DNA from 2 places in the Oribacterium sp. oral taxon 102 genome. Region 2 is predicted to be linked to the other one. Evidence: riboswitches for the same ligand, from Rfam matches in the RefSeq annotation. Region 2 holds a riboswitch; the other holds the start of a gene.
The links. A riboswitch is a leader RNA that binds a small molecule or an ion and turns the genes downstream of it on or off. The one in region 2 is predicted to bind thiamine pyrophosphate.
Positions count from the first base shown of each region.

Region 1 (11,720 bases), 1.0 Mb from region 2:
CCGTCGACGATATACTCCAGAAACTCCTTCGTCTTATACTTCCCGTTTGGATTGGGCGGCTGCAGCTCTCCCATAGACAGCAGTATTTCCTTCGCGGCGGCGGCATCCTCCTCTTCTGCCATCAGATCGATATCATGGAAATGGTCGGTAATTCCCTTTAGGTACAGCAGCAGCGACGCGCCCAACGCCCATGTGACCCCGGCTCCGTTCAGACGCCGCGCGATTTTCTTCAGTACCTTGAGCTTTTTCTCTGTATCCATGGCTTCCCCTTATTCTTTTTCGCGCCCTCCTGACAGGATTTCCGTTTGTTCGCGATGATATCATAAATCCGATAGGCAAAAAAATGAAATAGAGGTTCTCCGAAAAAGCTACTCCCTCTCGAGCAGCTTTTCCTGCGTCTGCCGCAGCAGATCCATCTTCATTTTATAGTATGCGGGACTCATGTCGAGGAAATGACGATGCGGGTTCTCAAAGCGCTGCTCCTCCTGCCATACCTCATGCGCCAGCTGCTCTCTGACATAGGCGCGGATCTCCTCTAAAGAAGGAGAAGGCTTTACGCATTTCCCGTCCAGCATGACCGTTTCCTGCAGCTCCCGGATCGTATGATTCGAGAAGGAGCGCTTCTTCCATGGCTTTTCCGGATCAATATACGGGTATTCCCGGCTGAAATCCGGCGTTTCCTCCGCGAGGGTGATGAGATCGGCAACGGAATAGCCCTCTTCATCATAGACGCGCCAGAGGCGCTTCCGTCCCGGATTGGTGATCTTCTCGAAGGTCTCGGAGACCTTGATCGCCGGGCGGCTGGCTCTGTCCTTATTGACCGCCACCAGCTTATAAACCGCGCCGAAAACGGGATCGCTCTTCGCCGTGATGAGCCGCTCGCCCACGCCGAAGGCATCGATACAGCCGCCCTGCGAAAGAATGGAGCGGATCGTAAACTCATCCAGACTGTTGGATGCCACGATCTTACAGTCGGGAAGCCCCGCCCGATCCAGCATCCGCCGTGCCTCCTTCGAGAGATAGGCGAGGTCGCCGGAATCCAGACGGATGCCCTTCAGACGCTTCCCCATGGGCTGCAGAACCTCCCTTGCTGTCCGGATGGCGTTGGGAACGCCGGATTCCAGCACATTGTAGGTGTCTACCAGAAGCACCGAATTGTCCGGATATCGCTCCGCGAAGCGGCGGAACGCCGTATACTCTTCATCATGGTACATAACCCAGCTGTGCGCCATCGTTCCGCTGAGGGGAATGCCGAAGCGCTGTCCCGCAAGGACGGTGGCGGTACTGTCCACACCGCCGATATAGGCAGCTCTCGCCCCGTAGACTGCCGCATCGACATTGTGCGCCCGCCGCGCACCGAAATCGGATACAGCGCGCCCCTCTGCCGCGCGCACGATCCGCTGTGCCTTCGTGGCGATCAAAGACTGATGGTTTATCTCTGTAAGAATCGCCGTCTCCACCAGCTGCGCATCAATCAGCGGCGCATTGACCGTCAGGATCGGCTCGTTGGGATACATGATCATCCCCTCCCGAAGCGCCGTCACATTTCCCCGAAAACGAAAGCCCGACAGCCAGCGGAGAAAATCCTCCCGGTAGAGCCGCAGTGAGCGCAGATAGGCGATGTCCTCTTCTGTAAAGCGCAGATTTTCCAGATATTCCAATACCTGCTGCAGTCCGGCGAAGACAGCGAAGCCGCCGCCGTCCGGATTCCTGCGGTAAAACACATCGAAGGTGACGAAATCCTCCGCTCCCTGCTCGGCGAAGTAGCCGTTCGCCATCGTCATTTCATATAGATCCATCATCATGGATAGGTTTCGCGTATCAAACTGTGTCACAGCTTTCCCTCCTGCTGCTCCGATACCGCAGACTGCCCGGAACGTATATGATTGGTGGTGCCGAAGCCGTCATTGTTGACATTGGCTTCCCGGGGGATATGCGGCAGCGTATTCAGGGTATGATCAAAGGCAGTGCTATCACCCGATTTTTACATTGATATGGCTGTTCGGAGCCTCGTGGGAAAGCAGCGCTACCGCCTCCACATTATTGGTCTGGGGAAACATATCCACACAGCAGACCTTCTTCACACGATAGCCTGCCGCCTGCATCGGGAGGAGGTCACGCGCCAGACTCTTCGGCTTGCAGGCAATATAAATCAGAGTATCCGCTCCGTAATCCAGAATCCGCTTCAACGCCTTCGGATGAATGCCGTCCCGCGGCGGATCCAGTATGATAAGATCCGGACGCGGCGCATCCTCCGCTGTGCCGTCCGCCCGGAGGAGCTGTCCTCCCTCCTGAATAACCTTCAGCACGTCTCCGACAAGGAAAGAGCAATTCGCAATGCCGTTTCTCTCGGCATTCTCGCGCGCCGCGAGAACTGCCTCCTCGACGATTTCTACGCCAATCGCCCGCTCCGCGACTGCGCTCATCAGCTGCGTGATCGTCCCGGTACCAGAATACAGGTCGTAAATGACAGGTTTTTTCTCAAACTCTGTCCCCGCATACTCCCGTACCTTGTCGTAGAGCTTCTCTGCGCCCAGCGTATTGGTCTGGAAAAAGGAGAAGGGGCTGATCTTGAACCTGAGTCCCAGCAGCTCCTCATAAAAGAAGCCCTCGCCATAAAGAATCTCTGTGCCGTCGTCTCTGATGGCATCCGCCGGAGAATCGTTTCTCGTATGGAGGATGCCGACGATCCGCCCTGCAAGCTCTCCTTCCTCTTCCAGACGACGCAGCCTCTCCACGTAGCCCTTCAGGATATTCTCCTCCAGCAGCGCCTCCAGCATCTCCTCCCGCAGTCCTCTGCCCGCCTTTCGCATCGCTTCCTCTCCGGCGCAGATTCGATCCCAGAGCCCGTCTGCCACGAACTCTACGGTCTGCGTCGAGCTTACGAGGTCTATGAGGATCTCTCCGGTCTTCACCGCACGCCGGATCAGCAGATGCCGAAGGTAGCCGATATGGCTCTTCTTATGAAAATAACCGATTCCAAGCCGTGTGAAATACTCCCTCGTCACCCTCAGAATCTTGCCGAAGTCCGGATGCGCGATCCGGCAGTCGTCCGCATTCAGAATGTTGAAAAAGCTCTTTTTCTGATGCAGCCCCAATGTCAGCGGTCCGTCCCTCTGCTGGTCGCCGAAGGAAAATTCCATCTTGTTGCGATATGCGTATTCCAGCGGGGACGGAATGATCGGCTCGAAGCAGAAATCTCCCTCGATTGCCGGACGGAGCAGCTCATATACCTCCGTCTCCTTCATCTTCAGCTGCTCCTCATACGGAATCTCCTGATAGAAGCAGCCGCCGCACCTCCCCGCATTTTCACAGAGCGCCATCGGCCCTATGCCTCCGGAACCACGTCGTCCTCATCCTCGTATTCCTCGAGGTAGTCCGGGCTGACGAAACGATATACGGCATAGGAAACCGCCGCTACCGCAGCGATCGCACCGATCGCCGCCAGTACCAGCATCAGCGTCCTTTTCAGCTTCTCGTCTTCCTTCTTTTTCTCCAGAAACTCCATGATCCGCGCTCGATTTACCAGCTCCTCGGCGCGCTCGCGCGCCTCCTCCGTGAAATTCCGGAATCTCCTTACGTCAAACCTCTCCATGCTATCCTCCTTTACAGCTTCTATTTCTTTTCATCGTATCATCCGGCATTCTCTCCGTCAAGTCGGGATCGCTGCCGGAGGTTTCTCACAGCTTCATAAGCCTCGCGAAGCTTGCAAACATTTTCTTCCGCCCCGCGCCGTCGAAATCAACCGTTACCATGAAGTCCCGCTTGTCCTGTGTGATCTCCGTCACAGTTCCCGTGCCGAACTTCACATGGGAGACGCGATCTCCCACGCCATAGTCGAGGTGCTCCAGCTTCGGTCTATCCATTCCCTTCTGCATCAGGGATGGGATCCCCGGACCGGAGCGTTTTCTGCCGCCCGCACGGCTTTGTACATTGTGCGGGCCGCCCTGTCTGCCGCTGTCCCGATAGCCGAGTGAGCCCATGCCGGAGAATCCATAGGAGTTTGTCCTGCTGTCATTCTCCTCCTCAAACGGGGTGCCAGAATAGGCGGAGAAGCCGTCATAGTCATCCCGGGGCTTCGGAACATAGAGCAGCTTTTTCCGCACCACGCTGTCCGGCATTTCCTCCACGAAACGGCTCGGCAGAAGGCGCTGGTATTCCCCGTTCATCATGCGGCTCCGCGCAGAGCTCATCACCAGCTCCTCCTCTGCCCTCGTGATCCCCACATAGCAGAGCCGACGTTCCTCCTCCAGCTCCTCCGGCTCGTTGATCGAGGAAAAGCCCGGGAAGAGCCCGTCGCTCAGCCCTACGAGATAGACCTTCGGGAACTCCAGCCCCTTCGCGCCGTGAAGCGTCATCAGCGTAAGACAATCCGTCCCCTCCTCCGCCCGATCCAGATCCGAAACGAGCGAAACCTCCTCCAGAAATTCGGACAGCTTCGGCTGCTCCGCGGATGACTGATAGTCCGCCGCCTTGGAAATGACCTCCTCGATATTCATGAGCCGCGTCTCCGCCTCGACCACCCCCTCCGCGCGAAGCTCCATACCGTAGCCGGTATCGTCCCGGATGGACTCGATCAGCTCCCGGATGCTGAAGCTCTCCTCCATTCCCGGAGCAGCATCCTCCTGCAGGTACCCTGCCGCCCGCAGCTTCTCCCTCCATTCATGGATCTGCGCCGTGAAATGCTGCACCGACTTCAGCGCCCTGCCGGAAAGTCCGCTCTGCTCCGCTGTTTCCGCTGCAGAAAACAAGGAGAAGGGCTGCGACATGCTCTGCCGCTGCGCGGCATGACTCCGGAGCTTCGCGAGGCTGCTCGCGCCGACACTCCTCTTCGGGACATTAATGATCCGCTCGAAGGCGACATCGTCCGCATCATTCGAAACCAGCTTCATATAGGCGAGCACATCCTTAATCTCCCTGCGCTGATAGAAGTTTACTCCGCCGATGATGCGGTAGGGGACATTCCACTTCACACACTGCTCCTCCAGAAGACGGGACTGTGCATTTGTCCGGTAGAGCACCGCCTGCTCGCTGTAGGCTCTGCCGCAGTCCCGTACCTCTCTGACCACTGCCGCCGCCTCCTCGTTCGCTGTCTCATACTCCTGAAACAGCACTGCCGCACCGCCCTTACGGTCTGTCCACATCCGTTTGTCCTTCCTGCCGGAATTGTGGGAAATGACGGCATTCGCCGTGTCCAGAATCTTCTCCGTGGAGCGGTAATTCTGCTCCAGCTTCACGACCTTCGCCCCCGGGTAGCTCTTCTCAAAGGAGAGGATATTCTCGAGATTGGCACCGCGGAAGCTGTAGATGCTCTGGTCGTCGTCCCCGACGACGCAGATGTTCCGGTACCGCTCCGCAAGGATATGCACCAGCTCGAACTGGACGTCGTTCGTATCCTGATATTCGTCCACGAGAATATAGCGAAAGCGCTCCTGATAGTAAGCGCGTACCTCCTCCTGCTTCCGAAGCAGCTCCAGCGTCCGGAGCAGCAGATCGTCGAAATCCAGCGCATTATTCTGCCGGAGCCGCTTCTCATATTCGAGATAGCAGTCCGCAATTCTTCGCTCCTGCAGGCTTCCGCCCGCCTCCCGCTGAAAGGAGGCGGCATCCGTCCCGCTGTTCTTCGCCGTCGAAATCACAGAGAGCACCGCCCGCTCCCGAAGCAGCTTCGAATCGATGTTCAGATCCTTGAAGATCTGCTTCATTACCGTTTTCTGATCCTCTGTATCATAGATAGAGAAATCCCGTGTGTAGCCGAGTGCCTCGATATTCCGCCGGAGAATCCGCACACACATGCTGTGAAAGGTAGATACCCAGATCTCCGAAGCGCGCGCTCCGATCAGCCGGTTCACGCGCTCCCTCATCTCCTGCGCTGCCTTGTTCGTGAAGGTAATCGCCAGAATATGCCACGGTGCGACACCGCGGTTTTCGATCAGATATGCCACACGGTGCGTCAGTACCCGTGTCTTCCCGGAGCCGGCGCCTGCCAGCACCAGCAGGGGGCCTTCTGTCTGCCGCACCGCCTCCGCCTGTCTCTCGTTCATCATCGCTTCCAGATTTTCCATTCCTCTACCTCTCTTTTCCATAGGAGCCAGTATAACATGGACGCAAGATGATTCCAATGCCTGCAATATGCTTTGCCCACACCTCGCTTTCCACATGGTTTTAAAAACCACATCTTGTCGTCCTCATCCTTTTGTGCTATAATCGTGCTATGGAAAAGAACCTTTTAGAAGAGCTAACCGAATATCTGCAAGAGCTCCGGTATATCCCTGCTTCCGAGATCCCAGGGCTCGCGCTGTACATGGATCAGGTGACCGGCTTCATGGAGGAGCAGCTTTCGATGATGAAGCGCAGTCCCTCTGACAAGGCGCTGACAAAAACCATGATTAACAACTACGCGAAAAACAAGCTTCTTCCGCCGCCGGTGAAGAAGCGCTATTCGCGGAATCATATTCTGATGCTCCTCTTCATCTACTACTATAAGGGGATTCTGAGCCTGTCCGACATCGAGGAGATCCTACGCCCGCTGCATGACACGTACTTCGCATCAGACGCCGTCCCCTCTCTCGCGAAAGTCTACGAGGAGGTCTTCTCGCTGGAGGCTGACGCCAGGGATCGCCTGATCGAGGATATCCGGACAAAGTTTGCGCGCGCCTCCGAGAGCTTCTCTCCGGCACAGGATGCCTTCTCCGGTCTTACCGAGGAAGCGCGTTCCGAGCTGCAGCTCTTTGCCTTCATTTCCGAGCTTGCCTATGATATTTATCTGAAAAAACAGCTGATCGAGAGGATCACGGATCAGCTTCGGGAAAAGAGCGGGGAGAAAAAGAAGCGCTGAACCGCAGGGCAGCCATATTGGAGCATATTCCCATTTTGACAAGGAATGCAGCGCTATGCCGTTCGGATTTTTGAAAGGGCTTCGGGATATTCCCGAAGCCCTTCCCTGTCCCTAATCTCTTCCCCTCCCGGAGCGATCCTCCAGCCCCAGCCTCTGAAATGCGATATCGTAACCGTCCGCCCCATAGTTCAGGGAACGGTTCACTCTGGAAATCGTCGCCGTCGAGGCGCCGGTGCTCTTCGCAATATCAAGGTAGGTATGTCCCTCCCGCAGCATCTTCGCGACCTCATAGCGCTGCGCCATCGACAGCAGCTCATTGATCGTGCAGAGATCCTCGAAGAACTTGTAATAATCCTCCTTATCCCGCAGCGTCAGCATCGCATCGAAGAGATGCTCTACCTCTCCGGTCTTTAACTTACTGTTCATCCTGTCTCCCTTGCTTTTCGCCTTATCGGCTTATCGGCTTCTACATCCTTTCCGTACGCCTCCATTCCGGAGCAGCCTATACGATATGCCGTAGAAATCCCATTATACGATATAAGTCTACGCGTCACTTCGCTGCTTCGCCGGAGAGGTATCTCAGACCCTTGCCCTGTGGTTTTCCGCGTGGCTCCCCCCCCCGATCTTTAATCGGGAAGAGGCAGGCATTTGCAGATCAGGTGCCGGAATGCCCGTTCGTACCGGCACAGCATCCATTCCGTCGCCCGGCGGAGACTTATACATCAGTATTTTAACACTGTGAAACAGTAAAGTCAACCAGGGACACATGAAATCTCCTCCGCGCTCCCTGCGTTCCGCAACGCCTCTCCTCTCATGCCTCCAGCCCGATCTCCGCCAGCAAATTTCCGTCGAAGTCGAAAACCTGATAGAGATCTCCCTCCAGAATCGCATAGCTGTTCGGATTTCCGCCCTTCGGAAGCGAAACCGAGCCCGGGTTCAGACAGAGGAAGGGAAGCCCGTCCCGCTCCAGCCTCTCCGCCCTCAGGAGATGTGTGTGCCCGTGAAGGAGCGCCTCACCCGAAGAGAGCGGCGGCAGCGTCTCCTCATTGAAGAGATGCCCGTGCGTCGCATAGATTGTGTGTCCGTTCAGAGAAAGCAGGGCATAGTCCGCCATTACCGGGAACGCGAGCACCATCTGATCAACCTCCGCCTCACAGTTCCCGCGTACCGCGTAGATCCGGTTTCTAAGCGGATTCAGCATTTCAATCACCTGCTTCGGGGCATAGTCTCTCGGCAGATCGTTCCTCGGCCCGTGATATAGGATGTCTCCCAGAAGGATCAGCTTCTCCGCTTTGCTCTCCTGAAATTTCTCCAGCATTTTCCTGCACCAGTAGGCGGAGCCGTGAATATCACTCGCAATCAGATATTTCATCCGTATTGTCCTTTCCGTATTTTTGAATTTGAAGCGCTTCTGTACGATTGGACTATAGCAACAATCTCCCCGCCTGTCCACCTAAACGCAGATTTTGTCCCGAAGCTTCTCGAAGGTCTTCGCACCGATCCGCTTCACATTCTGAATCTCCTCGATCGCCGCGAAGCCGCCGTACTGTGCCCGATATTCCACAATAAGCTTCGCCGTCGCAGGGCCGATGCCCGGCAGCGTTTGCAGCTCCTCCGGCGTCGCGGTATTCAAATTTACGCGTTTTTCCGCTTCGGTTTCGCTCTCACCGCTGTACTCCGCCTTCGTTTCCCGCCGCACCTCCTCTTCGCCTCCTCCGTCGGCGTTTGCCGCCGAAGCCGTCGCCTTCGTATCTTCCCCGGAGAAACGCGCGCTGTTCCCGGACACACGTCTCTCTTCGTTCGCCGTCCCTTGAAACTGCTCCGGAGAAGCGAAGCTCGTGTACAGAAGCTCCGCCTTCTCCTCTCTGCTTTCCCAAAGGCTCCATGCGCCGCAAAGCAGGAAAACAAGCACGAAAATAACAGTCTGCATCCTGCGAAGCCGCTCTCTCCGCTTCGTTCTCTCTTTATTTGTCATATCGACTCCGTTTGGAAAATGCGGCGAAATGCCGGAAGATAAAAAACCGAAAAAGAAGATGCGTGCATGCTTCCTGCGGGAGGACAGTCTCAGCACCCTTATATGCCTTTGATTTTATCAAAGTTCTGCTTGCCTTGCAAATGAAATTTATTTATAATGAAGAACGCTAGGGGCGCTTTTGCTGAGATGGTGTTTTGCCAACCCTTGAACCTGAACCGGGCAATGCCGGCGTAGGAAAGCATTCTTTTTGTGCCCCTCTTTGGGTTTCCCGATGACTTCGGTCAAAATCTGACGGGAAGCTCCACAGGAGGTTTTTTTATGTCCAAAAATGTAAAGCCACTCGTCTATTCCGCGGTCTGCATCGCGCTTTCCGTCGCAGCAGGAAGCCTGAGTCTCTTCTCCCTGCCGAACGGCGGCTCTGTCACACCGTGCTCCATGCTCTTCGCCTGTCTGCCGGGCTTCTTCTTCGGGCCGGTCTGCGGGATCTCCTCCGGCATCGCCTACGGACTCCTCAGCTTCATCCTGAAGCCCTATTTCTACACGCCGCTGCAGGTGCTGGTGGACTATCCCCTCGCCTTCGGCGCGCTCGGGCTGAGCGGCTTCTTCTCGGGAAGGAAGCACGGGCTGTACCTCGGCTACCTCGCGAGCTGTCTCGGGCGCTTCTTCTTCGCTTTCCTCTCCGGCGTGATCTTCTTCGCAGAATACGCTCCCGCAGGGATGAATCCCGCCGTTTACTCTGCCGGCTACAACGGCAGCTATATCGCTGCGGAGGCGGCACTGACACTGCTGCTCCTCGCTATCCCTCCTGTCCGGGCGGCAATCTTCCGCATCAAGTCCGGCGCACGGAGCTGAGCCCGTCCTCCTGTCTTATGCGCTAAGCTCTCAGACATGCTGTTCTCGATTCGTCGAAGCAGAAAGATTCACTGCTTCGCTGCTTTTCTGATGAAGCGGAGCCGTTACCGAATATTTTCAAAGGGACTGTGAAGAAATGCATTTTGAAGCATTTTTTACAGCCCTTTTATGATATTCTCCAGACCGCATGACTGCCGTCGTCCGTCTTCGTCACCAGCAGCTGGTCATCGATCTCCTGCTTCAGCTCCGTCACATGAGAGATGATGCCGATCAGCTTCGAGCCGCCTGCCATGCGCTTGAGAACGCGTACCGCCTGATCGCGGGAACGCTCATCCAATGAGCCGAAGCCCTCGTCAATGAACATCATATCGAGGTGGATCGCCGCGGAGCTCTGCTGGATCTGGTCTCCCATTCCGAGCGCCAGCGCCAGCGCCGCCATAAAGGACTCTCCTCCGGAAAGCGTCCGTACCTCCCGCTCTCTTCCGGTCACGGTAGAGTATACCATCAGGTCAAGCCCTCTGTTTTTCCCCTCGCCAGCCTGTTCCTCTCCGGTCATCCGAAGCTCGAACTGTCCGCCCGACATCTCCAGGAATCGGCGATTCGCCGCATGGAGAATCCGTCTCAGGTAATACCGCTGGACGAAGGTCTCGATATCCATGCGGGAGCCGCTGACCTTCCCGGCGAGACGATTATAGAGGCTATCCAGCCGCGTGTATTCCCGGAGAAGCTTCTCGCGCGTCTCCATACGGGGCAGAAGCACGCTGTACACCTGCTCCGCCGAACGGAGCGCTGCTCTACGAGCCTCCGCCTCTCTCTTCCTTGCAATGAGATCATGCTCCGCTTCCATAGCCGCCTCCGACAGCTCCTCTGCATCCGGTCTCGGCTGTCCCGCGATTGTTTCCCGGCAGGCACTAATTCTCGTCCTGACAGAGAGCAGTAGCTCCTTATGCTCTGTTATCTCCTGCCGGAGTCGCTCTATATCCGCCTCCTCATAGCGACGGCAAAGCTCTCTCTGCCGTTCCTCCGTCATACGGATGCGGGAAAGACCCGCGAGATATGCCTCCCGCCGCATATCCAGCACCTCCTGCTGTCGGGGCAGCCGTTCCCGGTACTGCCGGAGTCTCGTCTCACAGCGTTCCTGCTCCGCACGGCTCTCATCCAGTCTCCGCCGCGCATCCTGACAGCGCGCCTCCGCCTGCTTCTTCGCGCGAAGCGCGCTGTCGTGCGCCTGCCTCGCCGCCTCCTCTGTCGGAAAGACTGTCTGCTCTCGCAGCGACGTAAGTCTCGTTTCCGTCTCTGTCAGCGCCGTCTCTTTGTGCCGGAGACGCTCTGCCGTGCGCTCGACTGTCTCACTCAGCCTGCCTCTCTGCTCCTCCATATGCGAAAGCGTCTCCTGTATCTGCCGGAGCCGCACCGCGTCCGCCTGAATCTTCGCGCCGCTCTCCCGGAGTCTGTCCCGTTCCCTCCCGAGAAGTGCAGAAAGCACAGGAAATGCCGCCTCCGCAAGGCTTTCTTCCGGAAATAGCCGCTGCAGCCTCTCCCGGAGGCGCGCCTCCCGCTCCAGAAGCTGCGTCTCCCGTTCCCTCGTCAGCTCTCCGAGCGCGCCCGTTTCTTTGGCAAGCGTTTCCTGCCGGCTGCGGAGCGTACTGCATCGCTCCGTAAGTGCTGCAACTTTCTCCCGGCTCACCTCCTCGTGCCGCGCGGAAAGCTGTGCCGGCTGCGGGTGCTCCAGCGCGCCGCAAACCGGACAGGGCTGTCCCTCCCGCAGCTTTTCCCGCGCGAGAAAGCCCGCCTGTTCATCCAGAAAGGCAGTCTGCACGGCAAGCTGCTCCTTCGAAGCCGAGAAAAAGGCAGTCCGTGCCGCCGCATACTGCCGCTGCAGCTCCGTAAGCCTTGCCTTCCCCTCCTCGCAGATTTGAAAAAGCGACCGGAGCGCCTGCTCCTCGGCTTCCAGCTCTCCGAGGCTCTCCCGGCTCCTCTGCCAGCGCTCCAGCCGGAGCTCTGCATCCGAAAGCTGCTCCGCCTCCTCCCGGAGCTTCCGTTCCTGCTCTGAAG
Region 1 covers NZ_JABXYT010000001.1:1,260,784-1,272,503, reverse strand. Annotated here, with positions in the region: gene HW273_RS05900 (hypothetical protein) at 1-260, opposite strand, end outside; gene HW273_RS05895 (nicotinate phosphoribosyltransferase) at 369-1,835, opposite strand; gene HW273_RS05890 (class I SAM-dependent RNA methyltransferase) at 1,974-3,323, opposite strand; gene HW273_RS05885 (DUF4366 domain-containing protein) at 3,329-3,595, opposite strand; gene HW273_RS05880 (ATP-dependent helicase) at 3,681-6,065, opposite strand; gene HW273_RS05875 (DUF1836 domain-containing protein) at 6,215-6,838, shown strand; gene HW273_RS05870 (YerC/YecD family TrpR-related protein) at 6,950-7,264, opposite strand; gene yfcE (phosphodiesterase) at 7,650-8,210, opposite strand; gene HW273_RS05860 (ComEA family DNA-binding protein) at 8,292-8,813, opposite strand; TPP riboswitch at 8,972-9,067, shown strand; gene HW273_RS05855 (energy-coupled thiamine transporter ThiT) at 9,132-9,665, shown strand; gene HW273_RS05850 (AAA family ATPase) at 9,832-11,720, opposite strand, start outside.
Region 1: another riboswitch for thiamine pyrophosphate. It lies ahead of HW273_RS05855 (energy-coupled thiamine transporter ThiT); the one in region 2 lies ahead of thiM (hydroxyethylthiazole kinase).

Region 2 (11,720 bases):
ATCCGGGAACGGGTACGGCAGGTAAGAGCACTTATGTAAGCTTCGCCTTTTCAGGAGAAAGCGGAGCCGGTTTAAAAAGGAGATTGCTATGTCACAGTTAACGATCGTGCTGCTGGTCACCTTGTTTATGATGATCATGTTCATCTGGCACAAGGTGCCGTTTGGCGTTACGACAATGCTTTGCTGTCTGATTCTCGCTGCTGCCGGAGTTGTCGAACTGAATAAGGCGTTCACCGGATTTGGAAACAAAACGGTGGTTCTGATTGCGCCGACGCTCGCACTCTCTGCGGCATTGACGAAGACGGAGCTGGTTGGGAAGATTTCAGGCTGGTTAAACGGGCTGAAGGGGAAAAATGGAATGCTGCTGATTCTCGCCTTTTTCGGGATTGCCGCCATTTTCTCGCAGTTTGTGCCATCTACGGCGGCACTGGCGATTCTCGTGGTATTTCTGACGACGCTGGACGATGCCGGAGAGATTACGGCAAAGAGACTGATTCTGCCGCTTTTGGGAGTCATGGTTGCATGGAAGTTCCGGCTGCCGGTCGGACTCGGCGCATCCACCTTTGCGACGCTGAACGGCTTCTATGAGGGAATCCTGTCCGACCCTGCATTTCAGATTCGGCTGCTGGACCCGTTCCGTTTTGCGGTCATTCCGATCGTGGTGCTGACTCTTTACTGCGTATTCTGCTGGAGGCTGATGCCGAAGGAGGCGGACAGCACAGTGGATACCTCTAAGCTGAAGCACAGAGAGGCAGAGCTGCTGCCGAAGAATAAGCAAAATCTGGTTTATATCATATTCTGTCTTGTTATGCTGGCTATGATCTTTAACAAATATACAGGACAGTGGCTGTATCTTGCACCGGCACTGGGGGTGCTTCTCCTTATCATGACAGGCTGTCTTACAGCGCAGCAGGCATCGAAGGAAATGAGCTGCGATATGATCTGGATGCTGGCAGGCGTGCTGGTTGTAGCGGATGCGATCGGGCAGTCCGGCGCAGCCGATGTGATCGGAAATTTCATTCTGCGGCTGATCGGCGAGAACCCGAGCTCCTTCAGGGTTATGCTGATCTTCTCTGCTGCAACCGTTATTATGACGACCTTCATTTCCAATATGGGGACGCAGTCCGTACTGATTCCGATTGCAGCATCGGTGGCGCTGGCAGCAGGCTGGGACCCGAGGGGGCTCGTGCTCATCATCGGTACGGCGAACTACTTCGCTGTGGGATTTCCGTCCGGTTCGGGCGAGTGTGCGGTGGCATTTGCTGCCGGAGGCTATAATCCCGCCAAGGTTCTCCGATTCACGCTTCCCTATATGCTGCTGGCGATGCTGTCCTGCGCCGTATCCGCGCAGCTGCTTTATCCGCTCGCCTGAATTTGTGGAGTATTCGTAGCCGCTGAGAAAACCGGCAGATATATCAGGGAACCGTCGGGAGCCGGATGCGATGGGGAAAGCCATACGCGGGTAAGAAGTAGGGGCAATCATCCTGCAGGGCTTGACGGCAGCTCCGGAGCGGTATACAATGAAATTCAATCGAATAGAGTGAACGGGAGCTTGCGGGACGAGCTGAGAGTCGGGTGTTGCCTGAGACCGTCAACCTGATTTGGGTAATGCCAACGTAGGGATACACGAGGAAATGTGTTTATGTTTATGGGAGTTGTCCGGATTTGGGCAGCTCCCATTTTATTTGAAAGGAGAATGTATCATGCTGAAGGAAATGCTGGACCATGTGCGGGAGAGGAAGCCTCTGATCCATAATATCACAAACTATGTAACGGTCAATGACTGCGCGAACATCCTTCTTGCCTGCGGCGCTTCACCGATTATGTCGGATGAGATCGCGGAGGTGGAGGAGATCACCGCTCTCTGCGCCGGTCTGAACCTTAATATCGGCACACTGAACGCCCGGACGATCCCGTCCATGATAGCAGCAGGAAAAAAGGCGAATGCGCTGGGGCACCCTGTGGTGCTGGATCCGGTGGGCGCAGGGGCCTCTTCGCTTCGCACCGAAACTGCGCAGCGGCTTTTGGAGGAGCTGCGCTTCGCCGCGATTCGCGGAAATATCTCGGAGATCAAAACGCTGGCTTTCGGCAGCGGCAGCACGCAGGGAGTAGACGCCGATGCGCTGGATGCCGTTACGGAGGAGACCCTGCCGCAGACGGTGCGCTTCGCGAAGGATTTCGCGGCGAGAACCGGCGCGGTGATTGCCATTACCGGCGTGATCGATGTCGTTGCCGACGCAGAGAAGGCATACTGCATTTACAACGGTCATCCGATGATGAGCAGGATCACCGGCACCGGCTGTCAGCTTTCGGCGCTGACGGCCGCTTATCTCGCGGCGAATCCCCGGCAGGCGCTTTCTGCTACTGCTGCTGCCGTTTCTGTGATGGGCGTCTGCGGTCAGCTTGCGCATGACAGGCTCGGCGCACTGGACGGCAATGTGAGCTACCGCGGCTACATCATTGATGCAGTCTTCAACCTGGATGGCGATACGCTGGAAAAGAGCGCGAAGCTCCGGGAGATGTGAGCAGGAAGGAGGGAAAAGGATGCGCTGTCAGAGAGAGAATATGCTGCTCTATGCGGTGACGGATCGGGCGTGGGTCGGGAAACAGAGTCTGCCGGAGCAGGTGGAATGCGCGCTCAGGGGCGGCGTGACCTGTGTCCAGCTTCGGGAAAAGCAGCTGGACGAGCAGGCATTTTTTCAGGAGGCGCTGGAAATGAAGCGGCTGTGCCGGAAATATCACGTCCCCTTCCTTATTGATGATAATGTGGAGCTTGCCATACGGTGCGGTGCGGACGGCGTGCATGTGGGGCAGTCCGATATGAATGCAGGGAAGGTGCGCAGTCTGATAGGAGACGGCATGCTCCTCGGCGTTTCCGTACAGACGGTGGAGCAGGCGCTCGCCGCGCAGGATGCCGGCGCAGATTATCTGGGTGTCGGCGCGGTATTTGCCACCTCCACCAAGCAGGACGCGGAGGCGGTTTCCCATGAGGCGCTTCGGCGGATCTGCGCGGCCGTACAGATCCCGGTGGTGGCGATCGGCGGCATCGGACAGGGGAATATTCTGGAGCTCTCGGGAACCGGGGTGGATGGTGTCGCCGTCGTATCCGCCATTTTCGGTGCGGAGGATATCGAGTCCTCCTGCAGGGCGCTTTCGGCGCTTTCACGGAAAATGGTGGGGAAATGATCCGGGGCGCCATTTTCGATGCGGATGGGACGCTGCTTGATTCCATGCCGGTTTGGGATACCCTCGCGGAGGACTACCTTCGTTCTCTCGGGATCGAGCCGGCGGAGAAGCTGAGCGAGAGATTCAGATCCTTCAGTCTGGAGCAATCCGCAGCGTATTACCGCACGGTATATAGGGTGAGCTTACGTACAGAGGAGATCGTGGACGGTGTGAAGCGAATGCTCGCGGCGTTCTATCGGGAGAGGGCGCCGTTGAAGCCCGGTGCCGCCGAATTTCTGCGGGAGCTCAGAGAAAACGGGATCGGGCTGTGCATCGCGACTGCGACGGATCGGAAGCTGATAGAGGCGGCGCTTTCCCGTCTCGGGCTAAGCGAATTGTTTTCTGGTATTTTCACCTGTGCCTCCGTCGGGAAAAGCAAGGAAGAGCCGGATATTTACCGCGCGGCACAGGAGCGGCTCGGGACGGATAAAAAGGATACTTGGGTTTTCGAAGACGCATATCACGCGGCAGAGACTGCAAAGAGGGACGGCTTTTCCGTCGCGGCGGTCTTCGATCCCTCGGAGAAGCGGCAGGAGCAGCTATGCCGCATTTCGGACGTTTATATTCGAGCCTTCCGGGAATGGCTTCCGTTTCGCGCGGAAAGCTTTTGCTGAGCGCGCAGAGAGGAAGGCGCGGCATCCGGGGCATTTCGCGCGCTGCATTTCCATGCCCCAAGACAAGGAGAAAAAATGAAAACAGCATTATCCATCGCCGGCAGCGATTGCAGCGGAGGGGCAGGGATCCAGGCGGATCTGAAGACAATGACCATGAACGGCGTTTTCGCCATGAGCGCAATCACGGCGCTGACGGCGCAGAACACGACCGGCGTGCGCGCGATCCACGAAGTCAGCCCGGAATTCCTGCGGCAGCAGCTCGACGCGGTATTCGAGGATATCCGTCCGGACGCGGTGAAGCTCGGGATGCTTTCCTCTTCTGTGCTGATTGAGGTCGTCGCGGAGCGGCTCCGCTTCTATCGGGCGGAGAATATCGTAGTGGATCCGGTGATGGTCGCGACCAGCGGCGCACAGCTCATTTCCGCTGCTGCGGTGGAAACGATGAAGAAGGAGCTGCTGCCGCTGGCGACGGTGCTGACGCCGAACATCCCGGAGGCGGAGATTCTCTCGGGACAGAAAATTTCGGAGGAAGCAGATATGACGGACGCGGCGCGTCACATCAGCGAGCGCTACGGCTGTGCGGTGCTGTGCAAGGGCGGGCACAGCGTGAACGACGCGAATGACCTGCTCTATACCGGGGGACGCGCAAAGTGGTTCTATGGCAGGCGGATCGAGAACCCCAATACCCACGGCACGGGCTGTACGCTGTCCAGCGCCATCGCCGCAAATCTCGCGAAGGGCTGCACGCTGGAGGAGGCTGTCAGGAAGGCGAAGGACTATATTTCCGCTGCGCTTTCGGACATGCTGGATCTGGGCAGGGGAAGCGGACCGATGAATCACGCGTTTTCGCTGTGCGGTGAATTCAGGGACTGAAGGCAATGGAAAATGAAGGGAATTTTATGACGAAGCAGAAGTTTGATGGCTATGCAGCGCAGTATGATGCCTGGTTTATGGAGAATGAAAACCTGTTCCGGAGTGAGCTCAGGCTCCTCAGGAGGGCACTGGGTGAGATCGAGGGGCGGCGGGTGCTCTCGGTCGGCTGCGGGAGCGGTCTGTTCGAGAGCATGATTGATTGCAGCGGCATCGAGGGCATCGAGCCGTCCCGGGATATGGGCACTATCGCGGAGAAGCGCGGCGTGCATCTCCTTGGCTATCTTGCGATTGAGGAAGCGCAGCTGGAGCGGAATGCCTACGATGTGATCTATCTGAACGGCAGCTCCAGTTATATGGAGGATCTCCCGCGTGCCTTCTCGATCTGCAGGAGGGCGCTGAAAAAGGGCGGACGGTTCATCTCACTGGATGTCCCCAAGGAGAGCGCCTTCGGCTTCATGTATCTGCTGGCGAAGAATGTCGGAAGCTTCCGTCATCCGGATCTCATAGATGTGATGCCGGGTCTTCCGTATCCGCTGGAGCTGTGCAGCGCGGGCGTATGGCATTCCACCGAGGAGAAGATCGGCGTGCTGAGGGCGCTCGGCTTCCATGATTTCACATTTTATCAGACGCTCCTCAGGAATCCCATGTATACCAACGAAGAGGCGGAGGAGGTAGTCGAGGGCTACCGGAGCGGAGGCTATGTCGCGATCATCGCAGAGAAGTAAGGAGATACCATGAAGCTTTCGAAGAGACTCTATGCGTGCGCGCAGACACTCTGGCCGCGTTATTTACAGCACCCCTTTGTCAGGGAGATGGCGGAGGGAACGCTGCCGGTCGAGAAGTTCCGCTTCTATATGCTGCAGGACTCCATTTATCTGAGAGACTACATGAAGATCCTCGCGGCGATCCTCCTTAAATCCGATGATTTTGAGGAGATGCGCTTCCTGTGCGGGGAAATGTCGAATACGATCGAGGAGACCTTTCGGACGCATATCCCGTATATGAAGCAGCTCGGCATTCCGGAAGCAGAGCTTCGGGAAACGGCTGCGCATATCGATAACAGCGCCTATACGCAGTATATGCTCTGTACGGCGCAGGCGGGCGACGTGCTGACCGGGCTGGTTCTTCTTTTGAACTGTTCCTGGAGCTATGCCTATATCGCGGAAAAAATGGCGGAGCGCTATGCCGGGGCAGTCGGGAGGGAGAGCTACAGCGCGTGGTTTTCGGCTTACCTTTCCGTATCGTACCGGCAGGCAAACCAGGCGCTCATTGACAGGATCGACGGAATGGCGGGGGACATCCGTGAGGAGAGGGTGCGGCAGCTCTGTGAAATCTTCGAGAAATGCTGCCTTTTCGAACTGCGCTTCTGGGACGCGGTATATGCAGGGAAGAATGATACTGAACGATTTTGAAAGAAAAAGGATCATGGAAATGCAATTTATCGGATCTGTGGATTTATGCTCGGGTATTTCGGCAGTTTGCGTCTATGGAAAGCCGCGGAAATCGGATAAGATGATTCTGTTGTCAGGAGCGATCCTTTGACAGCGGAATCTTTTATTGTTGGCTCAAAAGTGAGACTGCTCAAGTAGAGCTTCTTGAACATGAAAGATAAATTATAATTCTATCAGAATGCGGAGATATCTGCAGAATACAGAGGAGGTCAGTATGCTGCACAGGGTGAAGCTGCGGAATGGGACAGAGGCTCCGGCGATCGGGCAGGGGACATGGTATCTGGGAGAGAACCGCGCTGTACGGGAGCGGGAGCTCGCGGGGATACGGCAGGGGATCGGCGCAGGGATGACGCTGCTCGATACCGCGGAGATGTATGGAAACGGCGCGGCGGAGTCGCTGCTCGGAGAAGCGCTGCGGGGTATGAACCGCGAGAAGCTTTACCTCGTCTCCAAGGTGCTGCCCGGAAATGCCGGAGGGACGCGGATGCGCCGCGCACTGGCCGGCAGCCTCTCCCGCATGGGGGTATCGGAGCTGGATCTCTACCTCTACCACTGGCGAGGGCAGTATCCGCTTTCGGAGACGGTGGGAAGGCTGGAGGAGCTGAGGCGGGAGGGGCTGATCCGCGCCTGGGGCGTCTCCAACTTTGACATCGAAGATATGGAGGAGCTGTGGGCGCTTCCGGAGGGACGGCACTGCCTCGTAAATCAGGTGCTGTATCACACCGGCTCCCGGGGCATCGAGTATTCGCTTCTGCCGTGGATGCGGGAGCACGAGGTGGCGCTGATGTCCTACTGTCCGCTGGCGCAGGCAGGGAATCTTCGCCGCGGGCTCTTCGAGAATGAGGTGCTGCGGGAAATCGCGGCGGCGCATCAGGCGAGCGTGCCGGAAATCCTCCTCGCGTGGAATATCCGGGATGGGCACACGATTGCGATTCCGCGCTCCTCTCGTCCGGAGCATACGCTGCAAAATGCTGCCGCCGACAGGATCACATTGTGCGAAGAGGAGCTTCGCGCCATCGACTGGGCGTACCCTGCGCCGACCCGAAAGCAGTATCTGGATATGCAGTGAGGAGCGCGGGGACAGGGAAGAGGGCAGGAGGATATAAAATGCGGGAGAGGCAATACGGGAGAGAAAGCGGTGCGGAAGGGCTGGAGAAGGGGAGCGGGGCTGTGCTATAATTTCAAGATGTGAATGATTTTGAAACGTTTCTGACAGGAGAGCTTTTCTATGGCAAATATCGCGCTGCTGGTTCCGAACGAGGAGATATTCCGACAGGCTCATGATGTGCTGCAGGAGCTGAAGAAGCGTATCGATTATATGAAGATTATAGAGACAGAGGCAGCGGTATCCGAGGCGCGGCGGGCGATCGCGCAGGGCGCGGAGATTATCATAGCCCGCGGGCTGCAGGCGACAATCATCAAGCAGTATACAGATGTTCCGGTGGTGGAAATCGTGCAGACCCGGCAGGGAATCGCGGATATGCTGGAGCGCGCCGGACGAATCGTCAGGAAGGAGGAGCCGCAGATCGCGCTGGTGATGTTCCGGAATATGAGCTGCGATACGGCAGGGCTCGGGGAGCAGTGCGGCGTCCGCCTCCGCGAATACTATGTACAGAATCCGGAGCTGCTTCGGGAGTCCGCAGTGCAGGCGGTTTCGGACAAGGCAGATCTCATCATCGGCGGTGCCACGGCGCTGCGTGCCGCGGAGGAAGCGGGACTCCCCTCACTCTACCTCGCGAATACGGAGGATGCCGTCGCGGAGGCGATTATGGAGGCATTCCGTCTGGCGGATGTCTTCGAGGGGAAAGGGACGAAGAGAGGCGAGGCAGGCGGCCGGCACGGAGTGCCGCGGCCTTCCGCACTGCGGGAGGAGCCCTTCGTGAATTTCCCCTATCGGAGCGAAAGGATGCGGGAGGCAGTGGAGACAGCCAGGCGTTTCGCGCAGACCGACTGTCCGAAGCTGCTTCTCGAGGAGCGGGGAACGCTGTACCATGCCTTCGCGTCTGCGATGCACAACCATTCGCGGTATGGCAGGGAACGTCTGCTGCAATACGACTGCGTCGAGGGAGAGTCGGCATACGGAGCATTATTCGGGAACGGCGGGCTCGCGCAGGAGGCTGCAAAGGGGACTCTGCAGCTTAATTTCATTGAGAATCTGGATCCGCGCTCGCAGAAAAAGCTCTTTCAGCTTCTGCTGCTGCGAAACATCATCGCAGTAGCGAAGCGCCCGGACTACGGGGATGCATTGCTTCCGGAGCTCTACGAGAGGCTGCGCGCCTTCTGTATCCGGATTCCCTCCCTTTCGGAGACGCCGGAGGACATTCTCTATCTGGCGGAGGTCTATCTCAGAGCAGGGATGGAGCGCTATGGGAAATATCTCGTGATGACGAAAAGCGCGGAGCGGGCGCTGGAGCGCCTGCCATGGCAGGGAGGCAGGCTGCAGCTCGAGAGCTTTCTGGAGCGTCTGCTACTTACGGCAGAACGCCGGAGCATACGGGATCGGGAGGTCGAGACGCTGTACTACGCGCTGTATGGGGAAGACAGCGAGGCAGGGCTTCATGCGGCGAGGGAGGCACGGGAGCGGGATACCGCCGCGGACAGAGAGCGGGAGCGTCTTCTCACAGTGCTTTCGGAGAATTTCGGGAATCGGGAAAAGACCGCCCGGCAGCTCGGGATCTCGAAGACGACGCTGTGGAGAAAGCTCAGGGAATATAAGATAGTATAGGCGCTTTCCGTCGGGAAGGCCGGAAGGGAGAGAGGATGGAATACAGAAGATTCGGGCAGCAGCTGGTCGTCAGGATTGATCGCGGTGAGGAGCTCATGACAGAGCTCCGCACGCTTTGCGGAAGGGAGCGGATCCGTCTTGCGGCTGTCAGCGGGCTGGGCGCCGCGGACTATGTGGATATGGGACTCTATGATGTGGAAAAGCAGGAATATCAGGGGATTACCCTGGAGCAGCCGCTGGAGATCACCTCGCTGACCGGCAGCGTAACGGAGGAGGACGGGAAGCCCTATCTGCATCTCCACATCAATGTGGCGGACGCCTCGGGCAGGGCATACGGCGGGCATCTCAGGGAATGCCGTATCGGCGGCACCTGCGAGCTCTTCCTGACAGAGGCGGCAGGCCATGTTTCCCGAAGAGCGGACTGGTTCTCCGGGACAGGACTGAAGCTCTATGATTTTTCGTGAGAATACGGGCGATCCGTCCGTGGAAAGGGGAAGACTATGAAGCTTTTATTTGCATCGGATTCGTTTAAGGGGAGTCTGCGCTCCGACAGAACCATCGAGCTCCTTGGCAGGGCGGCGAGGGAGGTCTTCGGAGACTGCGAGACCGACGGGGTACCGGTCGCTGACGGCGGAGAGGGGACGACGGAGGCGGTGGTCAAGGCAAGGAACGGAGAGATCATCCCGGTGACGGTGCACGGACCGCTGCTGGAGACGGAGCACGCCTTCTACGGCAGACTCTCGGAGACGGAGGCGATCCTCGAAATGGCGGCGGCATCGGGGCTTCCGATGGTGCCGGAGGAGAAGCGGAATCCGCTGTATACGAGTACCTATGGCACCGGAGAGCTGCTGAAGGCGGCGCTGGACGCCGGCTATACGGACATTTCCATCGCGATCGGCGGCTCTGCAACCAATGACGGCGGCATGGGCTTCGCCTCTGCGCTTGGTGTCCGCTTCTATGACGCGGCAGGAGAGCTGCTTTCCGGGAAGGGAGAGGAGCTGGAGAGAGTAGCGCACATTGACAGCAGCGGACTGGATCCGGCGGTGAGGCGTGCGCGCTTCACCGTGATGTGCGACGTGCGAAACCCGCTCTGCGGACCGGACGGCGCGACCTATACCTTCGGAAGGCAGAAGGGAGGGACGCCGGAGATCCTCGAGCGCCTGGAGAGGGGGATGCAGAACTATCGGGACGTCCTCATCCGGGAGTTCGGTGTGAATCCGGATGAATACCCGGGAACCGGCGCGGCAGGCGGACTCGGTGCTGCGCTGCAGGTCTTTCTCCATGCGGAGATGAAGTCCGGGATCGAGACGGTTCTGGATCTGATCGGCTTCGACGCGCGTCTTGCCGGCGTCGATCTGGTCATCACCGGCGAGGGCAGGACTGACTGGCAGAGCTGCTTCGGCAAGGTAATGCAGGGTGTGGGGGATCGCGCGAAGCGGCGGAATGTACCGGTGGCGGCGCTCTGCGGCTCCCTCGGCAGGGAGTATGAGAGGATCTACGCGCACGGCATCGGCTCTATCCTGACGACCGTAGACGGACCGATGCCTCTCTCGGCAGCGCTGGAAAATGCGGACGAGCTCTACTACAAGGGTGCGGTGCGGATGTTCCGTATGATCGCGCTGGGCAGGCAGATGAGGGCTTAAGCGCGCCGGCTTTTCCATTCCTTATAGATCTCGCGCTTCGAGACGCCGCGATCTTTTGCCGCCGCCTTCATGGCATCCATTTCAGACATACCCTGAGAGCGGTAGCGCTCGATATGCTCGCAAAGCGGCACATTTTCCCAGCTTCGGATCGCCTCCGCGCGGCGCTCCCGCAGGGATTTCCCCTCAAGCGCCAGCACATATTCTCCGCGCGGCTCCTCAATGCGGTATCTCTCGACGGCTTCGGTAAGCGTGGTGCGGAGCACCTCCTCATGACGCTTCGTGAGCTCGCGGCAGAGGGTAAGGCGGCGCGTTCCGCCGAGGACGTCGGAGAGCTCCCGGAGTGTTTGCCGGAGGTGGTGGGGCGCTTCATAGAGCAGTATCGTGCGGCTCTCCTCCCGAAGCTCCGCGAGGATGCGGGCGCGCTCCTTTTTATCCTGCGGCAGAAATGCCTCGAAGGCGAAGCGGCGTGTGCTGAGACCGGAAAGGGTCAGAGCGGTGACGACCGCTGCGGGACCGGGGAGGCTCGTGATCGGGACGCCTGCCTCCGCCGCCTGCCGGACCAGCTCCTCGCCGGGGTCGGAAATGCAGGGCGTGCCCGCGTCGGTGATGATCGCGATATTCTTTCCCCTCAGAAGCTCCTGTACGAGGGCGCGCGCCTTGTCGTATTTATTGAATTCGTGGTATGCCGTCATCGGCGTCCGGATCTCGAAGTGGTTCAGGAGCCGGAGCGAATTTCTGGTGTCCTCCGCCGCAATCAGATCCGCCTCCCGGAGACAGCGCAGTACCCGGAGAGTGATGTCCTCCAGATTTCCGATCGGAGTTGCGCAGATATACAGAGTTCCGGTTTCCATACCGCCTTCCTTTCCTTTTCCTTTTTTCCAGAAATGCTTCCTTAGGGCAGTGCCGATTCCATCGGGGAAGCCATGTGCCACGGCGCCCTTGGTACAGGACTTCCTTACTATAGCATCAAAGCGTGTATTTTGTGAAGATTTTGTGCATTGGCTTGCAATGTCAGGGGGCATTCGCTATACTAGCGTTTGCAAAAAAGGAGGCCGCCCTATGCGGAAAGAGGAGAATGGAATGAGACGGTTTGCGATCGTTTTGGCGATGATAATGATGACGGCGCTCTCTGTGAGCGCCTGCGGCGGGGAAAATGCGGCGGGGAATCCGCAGGGGAGTGCGGCAGGAG
Region 2 covers NZ_JABXYT010000001.1:2,258,392-2,270,111, reverse strand. Annotated here, with positions in the region: gene HW273_RS10120 (MBL fold metallo-hydrolase) at 1-39, shown strand, start outside; gene HW273_RS10115 (SLC13 family permease) at 89-1,372, shown strand; TPP riboswitch at 1,535-1,641, shown strand; gene thiM (hydroxyethylthiazole kinase) at 1,704-2,525, shown strand; gene thiE (thiamine phosphate synthase) at 2,545-3,186, shown strand; gene HW273_RS10100 (HAD family hydrolase) at 3,183-3,839, shown strand; gene thiD (bifunctional hydroxymethylpyrimidine kinase/phosphomethylpyrimidine kinase) at 3,915-4,712, shown strand; gene HW273_RS10090 (class I SAM-dependent DNA methyltransferase) at 4,739-5,437, shown strand; gene tenA (thiaminase II) at 5,447-6,124, shown strand; gene HW273_RS10080 (aldo/keto reductase) at 6,378-7,232, shown strand; gene HW273_RS10075 (PrpR N-terminal domain-containing protein) at 7,392-8,888, shown strand; gene HW273_RS10070 (PPC domain-containing DNA-binding protein) at 8,924-9,352, shown strand; gene HW273_RS10065 (glycerate kinase family protein) at 9,389-10,531, shown strand; gene rsmI (16S rRNA (cytidine(1402)-2'-O)-methyltransferase) at 10,528-11,382, opposite strand; gene HW273_RS10055 (hypothetical protein) at 11,612-11,720, shown strand, end outside.